Regions from separate parts of the Dietzia sp. 179-F 9C3 NHS genome, predicted to be linked through region 3. Evidence: predicted binding sites of a transcription regulator. Region 3 holds the regulator's gene; each other region holds the start of a gene.
The links. The regulator LexA, encoded in region 3, represses DNA repair genes until DNA is damaged. The targets are predictions, from matches to a motif close to CGAACANNTGTTCG.
Positions count from the first base shown of each region.

Region 1: ACH0BZ_RS07685 (CoA transferase subunit A) is a predicted target of LexA. The motif match lies at 4,988-5,001, and genes of this name have one in related genera.
Region 2: ACH0BZ_RS05095 (DUF222 domain-containing protein) is a predicted target of LexA. The motif match lies at 3,088-3,101, and genes of this name have one in related genera.

Region 1 is NZ_JBIQES010000005.1:42,921-49,185, reverse strand. Features, by position in the region: gene ACH0BZ_RS07700 (valine--tRNA ligase) at 1-2,422, opposite strand, end outside; gene ACH0BZ_RS07695 (malate dehydrogenase) at 2,455-3,444, opposite strand; gene ACH0BZ_RS07690 (3-oxoacid CoA-transferase subunit B) at 3,562-4,194, opposite strand; gene ACH0BZ_RS07685 (CoA transferase subunit A) at 4,191-4,958, opposite strand; gene pcaD (3-oxoadipate enol-lactonase) at 5,119-5,910, shown strand; gene ACH0BZ_RS07675 (IclR family transcriptional regulator) at 5,925-6,265, shown strand, end outside.
Region 2 is NZ_JBIQES010000003.1:114,698-120,962, forward strand. Features, by position in the region: gene ACH0BZ_RS05080 (fatty acid desaturase family protein) at 1-51, opposite strand, end outside; gene ACH0BZ_RS05085 (hypothetical protein) at 125-535, opposite strand; gene ACH0BZ_RS05090 (SDR family NAD(P)-dependent oxidoreductase) at 686-1,462, opposite strand; gene ACH0BZ_RS05095 (DUF222 domain-containing protein) at 1,542-3,083, opposite strand; gene htpG (molecular chaperone HtpG) at 3,406-5,382, shown strand; gene ACH0BZ_RS05105 (O-acetyl-ADP-ribose deacetylase) at 5,379-5,891, opposite strand; gene ACH0BZ_RS05110 (phosphatase PAP2 family protein) at 5,888-6,265, opposite strand, start outside.
Region 3 is NZ_JBIQES010000002.1:236,208-242,472, reverse strand. Features, by position in the region: partial or broken gene dapF (diaminopimelate epimerase) at 1-551, shown strand, start outside; gene hflX (GTPase HflX) at 615-2,066, shown strand; gene lexA (transcriptional repressor LexA) at 2,104-2,772, opposite strand; gene nrdR (transcriptional regulator NrdR) at 3,489-3,953, shown strand; gene hrpA (ATP-dependent RNA helicase HrpA) at 3,963-6,265, opposite strand, start outside.

The DNA of each region.
Region 1 (6,265 bases), on a different contig from region 3:
CGACGAAGTCATCGGCGGCGGGGGTGAGCCGCGCGAGCGAGGCCACCTGGTCCAGCAGGTCGGCCGGCAGGTCCGCAGCGTCGGCGCCCATGATCCGCGCCGGGACCCGCTGGCCGGGCTTGAGTCCCTGGTCGGAGCGGAAGCGGCGGATCTCCGTGACGAGGTGCTGGGTGTCGCCCACCCGGCGCACCGATTCGTCGGCGCCCGCGGACGGGGCCACGTCGGAGGGCCAGTCCGCGATCACCACCGACTCGCGCCCGGTCAGGGCCGTCCACAGGGTCTCGGTGACGAACGGGATCACCGGGTGCAGCAGCCGCAGCAGGACGTCGAGGACGTGGCCCAGCACGAGCCGCGTGTGCTCGGCCCGCTCGGAGCCGCGCGCCTCGTCGTCACCACCAAACTGAACCTTGGCCAGTTCCAGGTACCAGTCGCAGACCTCGTCCCACGCGAAGTGGTACAGCGCCTCGCACGCCTTGGAGAACTCGTAGCGGTCGAGCTGCGCGTCCACCTCCTCGCGGACCCGCCCCAGGCGGTGCAGGATCCAGCGGTCGGCGTCGGTGAGCTGCTCGGCCGGCGGCAGCTCCCCCACCCGCGCGCCGTTCATCAGCGCGAAGCGGGTGGCGTTGAACAGCTTGGTGGCGAAGTTGCGGGAGGCCTGCGCGGCGTCGTCGCCCACCGACAGGTCGCCACCCGGGTTGGCGCCGCGGGCCAGCGTGAACCGCAGGGCGTCGGCACCGAAGCGCTCCACCCAGTCCAGCGGGTCGATGCCGTTGCCCTTGGACTTGGACATCTTCTGCCCGTGTTCGTCGCGCACCAGGCCGTGGAGGAAGACGTCGGTGAAGGGCACCGGCCCTGGCGCGGCTGTGTCTCCGGTGAGGGTCCGGCCCACGAAGGTCCCGAACATCATCATGCGCGCCACCCAGAAGAACAGGATGTCGTAGCCCGTGACCAGCACGGACGTCGGGTAGAAGCGCTCGATATCGGCCGTGCGGTCCGGCCAACCCATCGTGGAGAACGGCCACAGACCCGAGGAGAACCACGTGTCGAGCACGTCTGTCTCCTGGGTGTACCCGGCGGGCGGCTCGTCATCGGGTCCTACGCACACGACCTCGCCGTCCGGCCCGTACCAGATCGGAATCCGGTGCCCCCACCAGAGCTGGCGGGAGATGCACCAGTCGTGCATGTCGTCCACCCAGTCGAACCAACGCGGCTCCTGGCTCTTCGGGTGGATCACGGTGTCGCCGCCACGGACCGCGTCGCCGGCCATGCGCGCCAGGTCCTCGACCTTGACCCACCACTGCAGCGACAGGCGCGGCTCGATCGGCTCGCCCGAGCGCTCAGAGTGGCCGACCGAGTGCACGTAGGGGCGCTTCTCGGCGACGATACGGCCCTGCTGCGCCAGCGCCTCACGCACGGCCTTCCGCGCTTCGAAGCGGTCCATGCCGTCGAAGCGCGTCCCCGTGCCCTCGATGTGGCCGGTCGCGTCCATGATCGACGGCATCTCGAGGCCGTGGCGACGGCCGATCTCGAAGTCGTTGGGATCGTGCGCCGGCGTGACCTTGACCGCGCCCGTACCGAACTCGGGGTCCACGTGCTCGTCGGCCACCACCCGCATCGTCCAGCCCTCGCGGAACGGGTGCGGAAGCTCGGTGCCCACCAGGTGGGTGTACCGCTCGTCCTCCGGGTGCACCGCGATCGCCGTGTCGCCGAGCATCGTCTCCAGCCGGGTGGTGGCCACCACGAGGTGCGGCTCAGCGTCGTCCATCGAGCCGTAGCGGAAGCTCACGAGTTCACCCTCGACGTCCGCGTACTTGACCTCGATGTCCGAGATCGCCGTCTGCAGCACCGGCGACCAGTTGACCAACCGCTCCGCGCGGTAGATCAGGCCCGCGTCGTAGAGTTCCTTGAAGATGGTCTGCACCGCGCGGCTCAGGCCCTCGTCCAAGGTGAACCGCTCGCGCGACCAGTCCACGCCGTCGCCGAGTCGGCGCATCTGCTCGCCGATCGTGCCGCCCGACTCGGCCTTCCACTCCCAGACCTTCTCCACGAATGCCTCGCGGCCGATCTCGTGGCGGTCGATCCCCTGCTCGCGCAGTTGCCTGTCCACGAGCGTCTGCGTGGCGATGCCGGCGTGGTCCATGCCCGGCAGCCACAGCACCTCGAAGCCCTGCATCCGCTTGCGGCGGCTCAGGACGTCCATGAGCGTGTGGTCCAGCGCGTGGCCCATGTGCAGGCTGCCCGTGACGTTGGGGGGCGGCAGGACGATCGAGTACGGCGGCTTGTCGCTGGTCGCGTCGGCCTCGAAGTAGCCCGCGTCCACCCAGCGCTGATACAGCTCCGCCTCTACCTCGCCGGGATTCCACGAGGCGGGCAGGGAGTCCGCACGAGAGGTACCGGGGCCGGGAGTCGCTGGAGTCGTCACCAGGCCATCCTAGGCAATGCCGCGGGGAGGCCTCAGACCAGCCCGAGCCCCTGCACGGCGTCGCGCTCCTCGACGAGCTCGGCGACCGAGGCGTCGATCCGCGCGCGCTGGAAGTCCGAGATCTCCAGGCCCTCGACGACCTCCCACTCGGCGCCGCGGCTGCGGCACGGCAGGCCGGTGACCACGCCCTCGACCGTCCCGTACTGCCCGCCGGACGGCAGGGCGACGGTGGTCCACGAGTCGCCGGGCGTGCCCTGCACCCAGTCGCGCATGTGGTCGATCGACGCGCCCGCGGCCGACGCCGCGGAGGAGGAGCCGCGCACCGCGATGATCTCCGCGCCGCGCTTGGCGACCTTGGGGATGAAGGTGTCGGTGAGCCACGTCTCGCCGATCCCGGCGGTGACGGGCTCGCCCCGGCGGGTGAGGTAGGAGACGTCGGGGAACTGCGTGGCCGAGTGGTTGCCCCAGACGACGGCGCCGTCGAGCTCGCCGACCGGCGCGCCGAGGCGGGTGGCCAGCTGGCTCAGCGCCCGGTTGTGGTCCAGGCGCATGAGTGCGGTGAACCGGCCCGCCGGGACGTCGGGCGCGTGGCGGTGCGCGATGTAGGCGTTGGTGTTGGCGGGATTGCCCACGACGAGGACGCGCACGTCCTCGGCCGCGTGGTCGTTGATCGCCTTGCCCTGGTCGCGGAAGATCGCGCCGTTGGCGGTGAGCAGGTCCGCGCGCTCCATGCCCTTGCCGCGCGGCTTGGCGCCCACGAGGAAGGCCGCGTTGGCGCCCTCGAAGCCGGCGTTCGGCTCGTCCGTGATGTCGATCGACGCGAGCGTGGAGAACGCGCAGTCGTCGAGTTCCATGGCCACGCCCTCCGCCGCGCCGACCGCGGACGGGATCTCGAGCAGGCGCAGGCGGATCGGGGTGTCCGCGCCGTAGACCTCGCCCGCGGCGAGCCGGAACAGCAGCGAGTACGCGATCTGGCCGGCGGCGCCGGTGACGGTGACGGTGACCGGGGCGGTCGAGGTCATGTGTGGGGGCCTTCCTCATACGACGACGGGGTCGGCCCCCACCCTAGTGAGGGACGACCCCGTCGCGCGGGCCCGCGGAGCACCGGCCACCCCCTGTTCACCTGGGGAGCGGGGCGGTCAGTCGGCGTGGACCTCGGCGCCGGTCTTGGCGCGGACCTCCTCGAGCGTCACGTCCGGGGCGAGCTCGACCAGGCGGAAGCCCTCGTCGGTGACGTCGAGGACGCACAGGTCGGTGACGATCCGCTGGACGCAGGCCTTGCCGGTGTACGGCAGCGTGTTCTCCTGCAGGAGCTTGAGCTCACCCTTGCGGGTGACGTGGTCCATCATCACGATGACGCGGCCGGCGCCGTGGACGAGGTCCATCGCGCCGCCCATGCCCTTGACCATGGCGCCCGGGATCATCCAGTTGCTCAGGTCGCCGTGCTGCGAGACCTGCATGGCGCCGAGCACAGCCACGTCGACGTGGCCGCCGCGGATCATGGCGAACGACTCCGACGAGGAGAAGAACGCCGCCCCCGCCGCCGCGGTGATGGTCTCCTTGCCGGCGTTGATCATCTCGGGGTCGAGTTGCTCGCGCGTCGGGTACGGGCCCACGCCGAGTATGCCGTTCTCCGAGTGCAGCGTCACCTCGACGCCGGCCGGGACGTGGTCCGGGATGAGGGTCGGCATGCCGATGCCGAGGTTGACGTACTGGCCGTCGGTGAAGTCGGCGGCGATGCGGGCCGCCATCTGCTCGTGGGTCCAACTCATGACCGCTCCTCCCCGGTGGTGCTCAGCTTCTCGATCTCGACGCCGGTCTCCTGGCGGCAGACCTCGACGATGCGTTGGACGAAGATGCCGGGGACGTGCACGTCCGCCGGGTCGATCCCACCCGGCTCGACGACCTGTTCGGCCTGGACGATCGTGATGCGCCCGGCCATGGCCACGTCGGGGTTGAAGTTCCGGGCCGTGCCGCGGAACTGAAGGTTGCCGGCGGTGTCCGCCTTGTGGGCGTGGACCAGGGCGAAGTCGGTGACGATCGAGCGTTCGAGGACGTACTGCTCGCCGTCGAACACCCGGACCTCCTTGGGCTCGGAGGCCTTGGCGACGCCACCCTCGCCGTCATACCGGAGCGGCAGGCCCCCCTCGGCGACCATCGTGCCGACGCCGGCCGGCGTATAGAAGGCGGGGATGCCGGCGCCGCCGGCGCGCATGCGCTCGGCGAGCGTGCCCTGTGGGGTGAGTTCCACCTCGAGCTCGCCGGAGAGGTACTGGCGGGCGAACTCCTTGTTGGCGCCCACGTAGGAGGCGGTGGTCCGCGTGATGCGGTGCGCCTCGAGCAGCTTGCCGAGGCCGAAGCCGTCTGTGCCGCAGTTGTTGCTCACGGTGCTCAAGTCCGTGGCGCCCTGCACGAGGAGGGCGTCGATGAGGACGGCGGGGATGCCGACCAGACCGAACCCGCCCACGGCCAGGGACGCGCCGTCCGGGATGTCCGCGACTGCCTCGGCGGCCGAGGAATAGATCTTGTTGGTCATGTCACATACGATAGCGTGTGTTCGCATCTTGTACAACTGTTCGCCTTTCGCACCAGCGCGGCGTATCGTGGAACACATGAGGGCCCGGATCGAGCCCGCCCGGGCTCCCGGGCACGGTTTCGAACCACCCACGAACGCCGATCGAGGAAAGGACGAGTCAATGCCCGCCACCCTGTCCCACGCGGTAAGCGGACCCCGCTCCGCGGACACCCCCGTCGTGGTCCTGCTCGGATCGCTCGGTTCCGACCGCTCCATGTGGGACGCGCAAGTCCGCGACCTGGCGGGTGACCACACCGTGGTGGCGATCGACCACCGCGGCCATGGTGGCTCGGAGGTCGTCCCCGGGCCGTGCACCATTGCCGATCTCGCCGGCGACGTCACTGCCCTCCTCGACTCGCTCTCAATTGACCGATTCCACGTCGTCGGCCTCTCCCTGGGCGGCGCGGTGGCACAGTGGCTCGCCGTCCACGAGGCCCCGCGGGTGCGGTCGACGGCCCTGCTGTGCACGGCGGCCAGGTTCGGCGAGCCGGCAGGATGGGTCGAGCGGGCCACCGCGGTTCGCGAGGGCGGCACCGCCGCTGTGGCCGACGCCGTCATCGCCCGGTGGATCACATCCGCGCGCGCGCAGGCCGACCCCGAACTGGTGACCCGTCTGCGCGAGATGGTCCTCGCCACCCCGGCCGAGGGGTACGCGGCAGCCTGCGACGCCCTGTCCGGCTGGGACAACCGCGCCGATCTCGGCCGCATCACGTGCCCCACCCTCGTCCTCGCCGGTGACGAGGACCCCTCGACCCCGCCCGAGGTGCTCGAGGAGATCGCCGACGGCGTGCCGGGCTCGGAGTTCGTCACCCTCTCCCCCGCCGCGCACGTCCCCACCGTCGAGATCCCCGAGCGCGTCACCGAGCAGCTGCGAGCCCATCTGACCGCCGCCGGACAGAAGGAGTCGGAGTGACAGGCGACGACGGCGTGAGCACCTCCGCGGAAGCCACCGTCGAATCCGACCGCTCTGCCTCCCCCGACTTCGTCCAGTCCCTCGCCCGCGGGCTGTCGGTGATCCGCGCGTTCGACGCCCGCCGGCCCCGACAGAGCCTCAGTGACGTCGCGCGCAACACCGGGCTGACCCGGGCGACCGCCCGCCGATTCCTGCACACGCTCGTCGAGCTGGGTTACGTCGACACCGCCGATTCCGTCTTCTGGTTGACCCCCCGGGTTCTCGACCTCGGCTACAGCTACCTGTCCGCCCTCCCCCTGACCGACCTCGCCCAGCCGCATCTGGAGAAGCTCAGTTCCCGTCTGGGCGAGTCGTC
Region 2 (6,265 bases), on a different contig from region 3:
CACGTCCTCGGGGGACAGATGGGCGTACGCCTCGACGTCTGAGATCGCCATGGCCCGACGGTACGGAGGTTCGCCGCGCCTGTCGACCGGTCCGGTCCCCGACGGCGGCGGACCCGGCGGTGGTCTAACGGCCGCCCTCGTCAGTGTGGTCGTCTGGCCACTCGCACAGTTCCTCGACGCCGTCGGAGTAGATCACCGTGAGGGTCTCCCCGTCTTGCCGGGCCGGGAGGAGTTGTAGGCAGTCGAGCATCGCGGTCGCGGACGTCGATTCGGTCGGCACCGTGACCCACGCGTCGTCGCCCTCGACCCGGACGTCGGTCGCGTTCCTGATCGACGCGACCGGCGTGAGCCGCTCCTCGTACGAGTCGTCCCCGCCCGTCGCCTCGATCGAGGCACCCGTGTCGGCGCCGGTGACGGCGTCGTTGACGGCATCGTCGCCCTCGCCGTCACTCCCACCGGAACAGGCGGACAGGCCGAGCAGTCCGGCCGTCAGCGCTCCGGCCGCGATCGTCCTCGTGCGCGTCGTGGTGTCCATCCCCGGCCTCCCGCTCGTGTGCGACTGGGCATAACCATCTTTTAATGCTCCGGCCAGGGTGTCGCGCTGCCGACACCCTGCCGACACGGCGCGGGCCCCGCCGGAAACTTCTCCGGCGGGGCCCGCGGTGGTGGGTGGTGAGCCGTCAGCTCACTTCGGTGGCATCCGGATGCCGCCGTCGACACGCACGGTCTGGGCGTTCATGTAGGGGTTGGTGAGCAGCTCCATGACCATGGAGGCGAGCTCGTCGCCCTCGCCGAGACGCTTGGGGAACAGGACGGACTCGCCGAGCTTGGCCTTGAACGCCTCCGACTCCGGGCCCTCGCCGTAGATCGGGGTGTCGATGAGGCCGGGCGCGACGGTGTTGAGACGGATGCCGGCCGCCGCGAGGTCGCGGGCCACGGGCAGCGTGATACCCACGATGCCGCCCTTCGACGCCGAGTAGGCGGCCTGGCCGATCTGGCCGTCGAACGCCGCCACCGACGCGAGGTTGACGATCGCGCCCTTGTTGCCGTCGGTGTCGCCCTCGCCACGGCTCATCGCCGTGGCGGCCAGGCGCAGCATGTCGAAGGAGCCGATGAGGTTGATCTCGATGACCTTGCGGAACGCGTTGATGTCGAACGCGGACGAGAACTCGCCGTCGCGCCCGATCGTGCGCTGCGCGTGGCCGATACCGGCCGAGTTGACGAGGTAGCGCAGCGGTCCGAGCTCGAGGGCCTTCTCGACGGCGGCCTGGTTCTGCTCGGTCTGGGTGACGTCCACGGTGACGAACACGCCGCCGACCTCGTTCGCCAGGGCCTCGCCCTTCTCGGCGTTGAGGTCCGCGACGACGACCTTGGCTCCCGCGGCGGCGAGCCGGCGGACGACGGCGGCGCCGATACCCGACGCCCCGCCCGTGACGATGGCACTTGCTCCGTTGATCTCCATGGGTCAAACGGTAACAAGTACGACCGGCCGGAGCGGCGGAGACCGGGGTTATCCCCGCCCGCCCTGACCTGCCGATCGGTCAGAACGGCGGAGGGTCCTCGGTGTCGGGGTGGAGGTGCTGGTGGTCCTCGGCGCGGAGGCGTCGGCGTTGCTCGGCGCGCCGGTCGCGGCGGTGCGGGCGCCGGCGGCGCGTGCGCGCGCTGCCGGTCTCGCCCTCCTCCGCTGCGCGGCGTTGGCGGGCGCTGGTCTCGGGGTCCCGGGGCGCTGCGAGGTGGGCCAGGGGACCGGTGGGCTCGACGGTGATGGCGACACCGGGGTCGGGGTCGGGATGGTTGGGGCCGTGGGCCCAGGTATAGCTGCCGTCGGGATTGCGCCAGTAGACCCAGATGCCCTCGGTCTTGAGGTTGTGGTCGTGCCTGCACAACCCGCCGAGGTCGTCGCTGGTGGTGCGCCCACCCGCCGCGGGGTCGTCGTGGTCGAACGGGATGATGTGGTCGAGGTCGGTGTGCGTGGCCTCCGCCTGGCAGCCGGGGAAGACACAGGTGCCGTCGCGGCCCTGGCAGAAGTGGCGCAGCGCGTCGGAGGGGCTGTAGCGGCTGGCTGCGGCGCTCGCGCGGTCGGCCAGGTCGGCGAGGTCGCTCACCCGGGGCTCCGCGGTGTGCAGCAGACGGGCCAGGGTGTGATTGGTGACGGGGCCGTAGCCGGCCAGATCGGTGGTGCCCTCGTGGTGATAGAGGTGCAGCAGGACGCGGCGGACGGCGGGCTGGGCGTCCGGGTCGCCTGGCAGGTTTCCGTCGGGATCGGGCAGGCTGGTCCAGCCACGGGACAGGGCCAGCAGGCCGGCGGCGCGGAGTTCGCCGATGCTGCGGGGGTCGTCGGGGTCGGCGGTGCGGGCCAGGGCGTTGACCCGGTCCATGATCTCGGCCCCCGTGTCGGCAGTGACCAGGGCGGAGATCTCGGTCAGATCGTCGCCCACCGGGGTCAGGGTGACGTCCTGGCCGCGGGCGGCGGTCTTGGCGCGGGCGGCGGCGCCGACGGGGTCGGTGCGCAGGATGGCCTTGGTGACCATCTTGCGCAGGGGGCCGATACAGGGCGGGTGGGTGCGTCGGCGGGTGGGGGCCAGTTGTCCGGCGATGAGGGCGTCGAGGGCGGGCATGTACTCGTCGGCAACCGTGCGGGTCTCCTCGGCGATGGTGTGGGCGGCGTACAGGCCGATCCATCCGGCCGTGAGGAGGGCGAGGCAGCGCGGAAGTCGTTCGGTGAAGTCCACGGCGGTGTCGATCAGGCGGGAGGCGGCACGTCGGGACAGGGCCATGGCGGTGCGGAGGGTTGCGGCGGCGATGTCGTGGGGGTCGCGCCCGTCGGGCCGGCCGTCGGGCATCTCGCCGGGGCCGGTGTCGCCGGCCTCGCGCAGGCAGTCGTAGGCGTACGTCACGGAGCGGGCCTCGGCGGCGTTGATGTGCCGCTGGGCGAGGTAGCCGCGTTGCTGTGTCGGTCCCCAACGGTCGTAGGCCTCGGGGACCAACACGGGTAGCCCGGAGGTGTCGAGGTAGACGAACCCTTCGGGGGCGGAGGCCGTTCCGTCGGCGGCGGGGGTGGTGAAGGTCTGTGCGGTGGTCATGACTCGATCGTATGTTCGAGGTCGGACAGCGAACTCGTGTTGCCGGTGGCGCACCTCGTCGTCGTCACCGAACCGGCGATGACCTGCGGTGCCCTGAACCCCCCGTCCTGGGCGCCCCCGGGTCACCGGGGTGGCTCCCGCCGCGGGCGGGCGGCCGGCCCGGCCGCCCACCGTCACTGGTGAACGCGCCCTGACCTGCGGTGCCCTGAAGCCCCCGTCCAGGGCACGGCCGGTGGCGGTGTACCGGGCCCCGGCGGGAATGTCCGACCCGACGGATAGGTTGGTTCCGTCGAAGCGTCCCGAGAAAGGAACCCGCACAGCCATGAGCCCCGCCGCCGAGACCAGGGAGTTCCAGGCCGAGACCCGCCAGTTGCTGGATCTGATGATCCACTCGGTGTACTCGAATCCGGACACGTTCCTCCGTGAGGTCGTCTCGAACTCCTCGGACGCCCTCGACAAGCTCCGGTTGGCCGCCCTCCAGGACGCGAGCCTCGGGGTGGACACCACCGACCTGCACATCCAGCTCGAGCCGGACGCGGCGGCGCGGACGCTGACGATTCGCGACAACGGCATCGGCATGTCCCGCGACGAGGTCGTGGACCTCATCGGCACGCTCGCCAAGTCGGGCACGGCGCAGGCGCGGGAGGCCCTGGCGGCGGCGCGCGCGGCGCAGGAGTCCGGCGAGTTGAGCGAGCAGGCCACGGCCGATCTCATCGGGCAGTTCGGTATCGGCTTCTACTCGACGTTCATGGTGGCGGACACGGTCACGCTCGTCACGCGCAAGGCCGGTGAGGCCACGGGCACCCGCTGGGAGTCCGGCGGCGAGGGCACGTACACCATCGAGGAGGCCGTCGACGCGCCGCAGGGAACCGCCGTCACGCTCGCGCTCAAGCCGGCCGGCGGCGACGCGGCGCTGCCGGACTACACCGCCGAGCACACGCTGCGCCGGGTCGTGCGGACGTACTCGGACTTCATCGCCTGGCCCATCCGCATGGAGGTCGAGCGCCCCGCGCCGGAGGCCGGGGTCCGGGACCCGGGTGACGACGACGAGGGCAACGATCCCCAGGCGGAGGACACCGTGACGGAGACCGTCACGCTCAACTCCCAGAAGGCGCTGTGGACCAAGCCGCGCTCCGAGGTGACCGCCGAGGAGTACGCCGAGTTCTACCGCCACGTGTCACACGCGTGGGACGAGCCGCTCGAGACCATCACGCTCAAGGCGGAGGGCACGTTCGAGTACCAGGCGCTGCTCTTCCTGCCGAGCCAGGTGCCGTTTGACCTGTTCTCGCCCGACACCAAGCGGGGCGTGCAGCTCTACGTCCGTCGTGTGTTCATCATGGACGACTGCGAGGAGCTGGTCCCGCCGTTCCTGCGCTTCGTCAAGGGGATCGTCGACGCCCAGGATCTCTCGCTCAACGTCTCCCGAGAGATCCTGCAGCAGGACCGTCAGATCCGGGCGATCCGCAAACGCCTGGTGCGCAAGGTCCTGCAGACGATCGAGCAGCTCCGGGCCGACCGTCCGGAGGAGTTCCGCACGTTCTGGGCCAACTTCGGGGCCGTCCTCAAGGAGGGTCTCATCCCGGCGCCCGGCGGCGACGACGCGCGCGACCAGCTGCTCGCCGTGGCCACGTTCGAATCGACGGCCGAGGCCTCGACCACGATCGCCGAGTACGTCGAGCGCATGGCCGAGGGGCAGGAGGAGATCTACTACCTCACCGGGCGGAGTCGGGAGGCGGTGGAGAACTCGCCGCACCTCGAGGCGTTCCGGGCGCGCGGGGTCGAGGTGCTCGTGCTCACCGACCCGGTCGATGAGGTGTGGGTGGACGCCGTGGGCGAGGTCGAGGGCCGGCGCCTGCGGTCCGTGGCCAAGGGCGACGTGGACCTCTCCGGGATTGGTGCGGACGCGGAGGACAAGGCGGACGAGCCGGACGCCGAGGAGTTCACCGACCTGCTCGCGTGGCTGGGCGAGGAGTTGGCGGACCAGGTCAAGCAGGTGCGGCTGTCGCACCGCCTCACCGAGTCGGCCGCCTGCATGGTGGGCGACGAGTTCGACATGACGCCGCAGCTCGAGGCCATGTACCGGGCGTCGGGCATGGAGATGCCCACGAGCAAGCGGATCCTCGAGCTCAACCCTTCGCACCCGCTCGTGCAGCGGCTGCGCGCGCAGCACGCCGAGGACGCGTCCGCCGCCGGACTGGCCGAGTCGGCCAAGCTCCTCGCGGGGGCGGCGGTGCTCGCCGAAGGCGGCGCGCTCGCCGACCCGGCCGCGTTCGCCAAGCTGCTCGTCGACCGGATCTAGAGAAGCGACTCGGCGAGCCGGAGGGTCGGCTCGTCGAACAGGACCAGCGTCGCGTCCTCGACGGAGGTGACGGTGGCGCCCGCGTCGCGGAGGGTGCCCAGGGCGGTGCGGATCGCGTCCTCGACCGGCCACCCGTAGGCTCCCGCGGAGATGAGCGGGAACGCGATCGAGCGGGCGCCGAGCTCGTCGGCCACCGCGAGGCTGTTCCGATAGCAGTCGGCGAGCCGCGCCGCGCCGCCCGGGGTGCGGCCGTGCACCGGCCCCACGGTGTGGATCACCCACCGGGCGGGCAGGTCGCCGGCGGTGGTGGCCACCGCGTGGCCGGTGGGCAGGCCCTCGGGGAGCGGGCCGGCGCGCAGCTCGCGGCAGGCAGCGAGGATCGCGGGGCCGCCGGCGCGGTGGATCGCGCCGTCCACGCCGCCCCCGCCGAGCAGGCTGCTCTTGGCGGCGTTGACGACCGCGTCGGCGGACAGTCGGGTGATGTCGCCGCGGAGAAGGCCGATCCTCATCGGGTGTCCGCGGCCTCGAGGAAGTGGACGTCGGTGCGGGAGGAGTCGAGCCGGTCCGTGAGCCACATGATGGTGGCGACCTCGCCTACCCACGCGACGCTCACGCACCAGCCGGCGAGGATGTCGCTGGGGAAGTGCACACCGAGGTACATGCGGGTGACGCCGATCGCGGGGACGTAGGCGGCCGAGCCGGCGATGACGGGCCAGCGTAGCGGGGTCTTCCACGCGAGGACGCCGGCGCAGGCGGCGAGCGCAGCGCTGGCCATGGCGTGGCCGCTGGGGAAGGAGTAGCTCTTCTCCTGGACGATGTGGGCGAAGAACGTGGGCCGCTCGCGTCGGTACATGATCTTGAGAACGGAATTGATCGTCGTCGA
Region 3 (6,265 bases):
TGTTCGCCCACGCCCTCGTGGCCACGGGGAGGGCCCCGGCCGGCGTGGTCCCGGTCGGTACGCGCTCGGGTCCGCGACCGGCGGAGGTGCTCACCCACACGGGCGACGACGCCGTCGTGCGTGTCGACATGGGGCGCCCCGGCCTGCTCGGGGTCTCGACAGCCGAGTTCGGGGGTCGTTCGTTCGCCGGCGTTGCCGTCGATATGGGAAACCCTCATCTGGCCTGCGTCGTCCCGGGACTGGACGCCGCGGCGCTCGCCGCGCTCCCGGTGCACGAGTCGCCCCGGTTTGACACCGACTTCTTCCCCGAGGGGGTCAATGTGGAGGTCGCCACGCCGCTGGAGGCCGGGCGTGTCTCGATGCGCGTCCACGAGCGGGGGGCGGGGGAGACGCAGTCCTGCGGGACGGGCATCGTCGCCACGGCGGTGGCGGCGCTCGCCGATGTCGGCCGGGACTCGGGGGAGGTGACCGTGGTCGTCCCCGGCGGCGAGGTCGAGGTGGCTCTCACCGGCGACGGCTCCAGGCTCACCGGACCTTCGCGACTGGTCGCCGAGGGCACGTTCTACCGGTGGTCGGGGACCCGTGGTCCCGGACCTGTGAGAAGATCGAGGGGAATGACTACAGACAACGGCAAGACCCCCGCCCGCTCCCGATTCCTCGACGATCCTTCGACGGGTGAGCTCCTGCTCGAGGAACGGTCCTCTCTGCGGCGCGTCGCCGGGCTGTCCACCGAGCTCCAGGACGTCATCGACGCCGAGTACCGCCAGCTGCGACTCGAACGCGTGGTGCTCGTGGGAGTGTGGACAGAGGGCTCTGCAGCGCGCGCCGAGGCGGCGATGGTCGAGCTGGCCCAGCTCGCCGAGACCGCCGGATCCGAGGTGTGCGAGGCGCTGATCCAGCGGCGCGACAAGCCGGACCCGTCCACCTACATCGGCTCGGGCAAGACCAGCGAACTCAAGGACGTCATCGCGGCGACGGGCGCGGACACCGTGATCTGCGACGGTGAGCTGACCCCCGGCCAGCTCATCGCCCTGGAAAAGGCGGTCAACGTCAAGGTGATCGACCGGACCGCACTCATCCTGGACATCTTCGCGCAGCATGCCACGAGCCGCGAGGGCAAGGCGCAGGTCTCCCTGGCCCAGATGGAGTACATGCTGCCCCGGCTGCGCGGCTGGGGTGAGGCGCTGTCTCGGCAGGCCGGCGGACGGGCCGGCAGCAACGGCGGCGTGGGCCTGCGCGGTCCGGGTGAGACCAAGATCGAAACCGACCGGCGGCGCATCCGCGAGCGGATGGCGCGGCTGCGCCGCGAGATCAAGGGCATGAAGCAGGCCCGCGACACCAAGCGGCACCGTCGACGCGCGACGCCGGTGCCCTCGATCGCGATCGCCGGCTACACCAACGCGGGAAAATCCAGCCTGCTCAACCGGGTCACAGGTGCGGGCGTCCTGGTGCAGAACGCCCTGTTCGCGACCCTCGACCCCACCACGCGGCGGGCGGAGCTGCCCGACGGCCGCATGGTGGTGTTCACCGACACAGTGGGGTTCGTGCGGCACCTACCCACCCAGCTAGTCGAAGCGTTCCGGTCCACACTCGAGGAAGTCGTGGACTCCGAGTTGCTGCTCCACGTGGTGGACGGATCCGACCCCTTCCCCCTCAAGCAGATCGAGGCCGTCCGCATGGTCGTCAACGACGTGGTAGCCGAGCAGAACGCCGAACACCCGCGGGAACTCGTGGTGATCAACAAGATCGACACCGCCGATCCCGTTGTGCTCACCGAGCTACACCACGCCCTTCCCGAGGCGGTCTTCGTCTCGGCTGTGACGGGCGAGGGCATCGACGAATTGCTGACGCGGATCATGGAGATCATCGCCGAGGGCGACGTCGAGGTGGCCCTGGTCGTGCCGTATCAGCGCGGCGACGTCGTCTCCCGGGTACACGCGGAGGGTGCGGTGGTCCACGAGGAGTACACCGAGTCCGGCACCCGGATCGTGGTGCGGCTTCCCGCCTCCATCGCAGGCGAGTTGTCGGAGTTCGCCGAGGGCGCCACACACGACGGCGCCGACTGACCGGCGGACGGTGCCGGCGGCGCCGGGGTGAAACGGGTCAGAGCTTGCGGAACACCGTGACCACCTTGCCGAGCACCGTCGCGTGCTCGCCCGGGATGGGGCTGAACGACTCGTTCCGCGGCAGGAGCCAGACGCCGGTCGAGTCCTTCTTGAAGACCTTGACGGTCGCCTCGCCGTCGATGAGGGCGGCCACGATCTCCCCGTTGTCCGCCACGTTCTGGCGGCGTACCACCACGTAGTCGCCGTCGCAGATGGCCGCGTCGATCATGGACTCACCGACCACGCGGAGCATGAAGAGCTCCCCCGACCCCACCAGATCCGAGGGGAGCGGGAGGACCTCCTCCACGGCCTGCTCGGCGAGGATCGGGCCGCCGGCGGCGATCCGACCGAGGACCGGGACGTACACGGGCTCGACGGAGCCGCTGGGCCGGGCCGCCTCCGGTGCCGCGGGACGGCGGCCGCGGGACCGCTGCCCGGGAACCCCGTGGACGTCGACCGCCCGGGGCTTGTGCGGATCGCGGGTGAGGAAGCCCTTCTTCTCGAGAGTGCGCAGCTGGTGGGCGACGGACGAGGTCGACTGGAGACCCACGGCGTCCCCGATCTCCCGGATGCTCGGCGGGTAACCACGGTTGCGCACCGTGTCGTGGATGTGGAGGAGGACGCTCTTCTGGCGCGGCGTCAGTGCCTCGAAGTCCGGCTTGGCCATGTCGGCAGTCCCTTCAGCGAATGCGTGTTCGACGGCGAATCGACTTCTACCCTAGCGCGTGACGGTCGGGTGCGCCACACACCTGTTCGAGAAAGTTGCGCTCCGCGGGATGACTCTGTCGGACCCGCGTGCTACAACTCTAGACGAGTTCGAAATCGAACAGATGTGCCATGAGTGTGCGAACAGTGTTCGTACAACATATCGAGTAGGGAGCCGTCATGACCGTCCTGGAACTGCCTCCGTCAGTCTCTCCCGTGCGCTGGACCGGGGTCTGCGCCGCAGATCACCGGGTGGATCGCCGCCTCGCGGCCCCCCGAATCCCCGCCGCCGCGAGTGCGCGTACCGCAAACCGTCCGGCGTCTTCGGTGCGGGTGCTGGGCGCCGCACCGACCGTGTCGGGTGCGCGACCGGCTGCCCGGACCCGACCCGCCGGATCGCGGTCGTCGGCGGGGGCCGGGGTGCGGGCGTGCCGACCGTCGCGGGTGGCGCCCGCCGCGGTCGTGGACGACGTCCCCGCGTGGGTCCTCGTCGCCTGCGGTGTGATCGTGGGACTGCTCATGGTGCTCGCGCTGGCGTTCATCGGCGGCCCCGCCTACGCGTGATCGGTGTCCGGGCCTCCTAGAATGGTCGTGGGGTGGCCGACCGCCGCCCCCGCGCCAGGTCCCGTGCTCCCGGGAGGGTGCGCGCGGACCCGGTCGAAGAAGGGCGGTGTGGGGATGTACTGCCCGACGTGTCACCACGAGGATCTGCGGGTGATCGACTCGCGGTCCGCCGATGACGGGCAGGCCATCCGCAGGCGCCGGGAGTGCTCGCACTGCGGTCGACGGTTCACGACCCTCGAGACCCCGCTGCTGTCGGTGCTCAAGCGTAACGGTGTGACCGAGCCGTTCAGTCGGGAAAAGGTCGTGCAGGGCGTGCGACGGGCATGCCAGGGTCGTGACGTGGACGAGGACGCGTTGCGGCGCCTCGCCCAGCAGGTGGAGGACACCGTTAGGTCCGGGGGTGCGTCGGAGGTCCCGGCGCACGAGATCGGGCTCGCGATCCTCGGTCCCCTCCAGGATCTCGACGAGGTGGCCTACCTGCGGTTCGCCTCCGTCTACAAACAGTTCAGCTCCGCAGCGGATTTCGAGCGCGAGATCATCGCGCTCCGCGAGCGCCGCGAACGGGTGGCGTCCGGGTAGGCCGCCACCTCAGCGCCCGGCCCGGGACGCCAGGGCGGCGGAGATCGCCCGGTCGATGCGCTCGGCCGAGACCGGCCTTGCGGTCCCCAACGACTGGGCGAAGAGCCCCACCCGGTACTCGGCCAGCATCCAGCGCAGGTCCCGGATCGTCCGCGCGGTCCCCGGCCGGCCACGCAGGGTCGCGACGGCGGTGCCGACGGCCTCCTCCGACTCCGCGATGCGGCGGGAGAGTTCCGCGTGCCGGGCCGGTGACGCCTCCGCCATATCCAGCCGCATCCGGACCGCCCGGACGTGCCGTTCCAACCCTGCGAGCGCGTCGGCGGGGTGCCGGGCGAGAAAACCCTTGCCCACGAGAAAGTCCACCGACGGGGCGACCGCGGCCCGCACCTCCGGGGTCGCGGACTCGAGTCGGGCCGCGACCGCCTGCGCCTCCACCAGCGCCGGCAGGGCGGCGGTGATCGCGGCGGCCACCGCGGCGGGAACCTCGGCGCGAGCAGTGGCCTCGAGCTCGGCGAACTCGGCTGCCCTTAGGACGGGCGCGCCCCGGCGGCGGGCGATGATCCGGCCGAGTGCCGCCAGCGCGGCGTCCTCGACGAGTGCCTCGATCCCGCCGTGCGGATACTGGGTGAGCGCGAGCCGCTCCTCGACGGCCCGTCCCCGTGTGACCGAGGTCGGCGAGACCAGGCCGCGTGAGAGCAGGGCGAGCACCGCGGCGGCCTGCGCCCGGCGACGCTCCTCCTCGGTTGCGCACGCGATCCGGTGGATGCCGTCCGGGCGGACCTGCAGCGCAGGGTAGACGGTGACCTCCACACCGTCGACGGTTCCCGTGACGGACTCGGCGAGGTCCCCGACGGTGCCCGCCGTCCAGGCGCGGTGTGGTCCGTCGTCCGGCACGAGGCGGGCGTTGAGGGTGGCGCGGACCCGGTCCACGAGCTCGGAGCGGAGCGCGGCGAGGTCGGTCCCGGCTGCGACGACGTCCTCGCCATCGACCACCTCGAACCGCATCCGGAGATGGCCGGGCAGCTGGTCCGGCCGGAAGTCCCGGGGCTCGACGGTCGTGCCGATCCTGGCGGAGAGGGCGGCGGCGAGGGCGACCGGCAGGGGAGCGGACCGGGGTGTGAGGTCGCCGGCGAGAAGCGCCGCGTACTCGGCGGGCGGCGAGCAGAGCCTGCGGAGGTACTTGGGCAGGGTTCGTAGCATCTCGGTGTACAGGTCCTCGCGGACACCGGGCACCAGCCATTCGAAACCCGCGGTGGTGACCGTCGCGAGCTGCGGCAGTGGGATCCGCACGGTGATGCCGTCGGCGTCGACGCCCGGATCGAAGGCGTAACGGAGCTCGAAGGTGCGCTCGCCCTGCCTCCAGGACGGTGGGAATCCGGCGGCGTCGGGCGCTGCCTCCGCCGTGCGGAGGTCCTCGGGGCGCAGGCGCAGCGCGTCGGGGTCGCGGTGACCCTTTTTCTTCCACCACGCGTCGAGGTGCCTGCCGGAGGTGACGTCGTCGGGGAGCCGGCCGAGGTAGAAGGCGACCAGGGCTTCGTCGTCGATCACCAGGTCCCGGCGCCGGCTCCGCGTCTCGAGCTCGCGGGCCTCGGCCACCGCCTCGGCGTTCTCGGCGAGCACGGGTATCCGGGAAGCCCAGCGCCCCTCGACGATCCCGTGGCGTACGAGCATCTCCCTCGCGAGGGGGGCGTCGACGCGGGACAGCAGGATGCGGCGTGCCTCGACCACGGTGAGCCCCAGGAGCAGGACCTTCTCGTAGGCCATCGCGGCGCCCCGCGTGTCCGACCAGTGCGGCTCCGAGTACTGCGTGCGGACCAGGTGGCCGCCCACCTGCTCGAGCCACGCCGGATCGATCCGGGCGACGTCGCGGGCCCACAGGCGGGAGGTCTCGACGAGCTCGGCGGCCATCACCCAGCGCGGTGGCTTGCGCGCGAGGTCGGAGCCGGGGAACACCTGGAACCGGATCCCGCGGGTGCCGCGGAACTCGCGGGACTCCTCGTCGCGCATGCCGACGTTGGTGATGAGCCCGGTGAGGATCGCCTTGTGGAGGTCGTCCTCGGGGGCGTGCCCGGAGGCGGGGTGCCAGCCGTGCTCGCGGCACACTCGGGTGAGCTGGGCGGTGAGGTCCTGCCACTCGCGGATCCGGAGCCAGTGCAGGTATTCCGTGCGGCACATCTTCCGGAACGCGCTACCGGAGAGCTCACGGCGCTGCTCGGTGAGGTAACGCCAGAGATTGAGGTAGCCGAGGAAGTCCGAGCTCTTGTCGGCGAAGCGCCGGTGCATTTGGTCGGCCTTGTCGCGTTCCTCGGCCG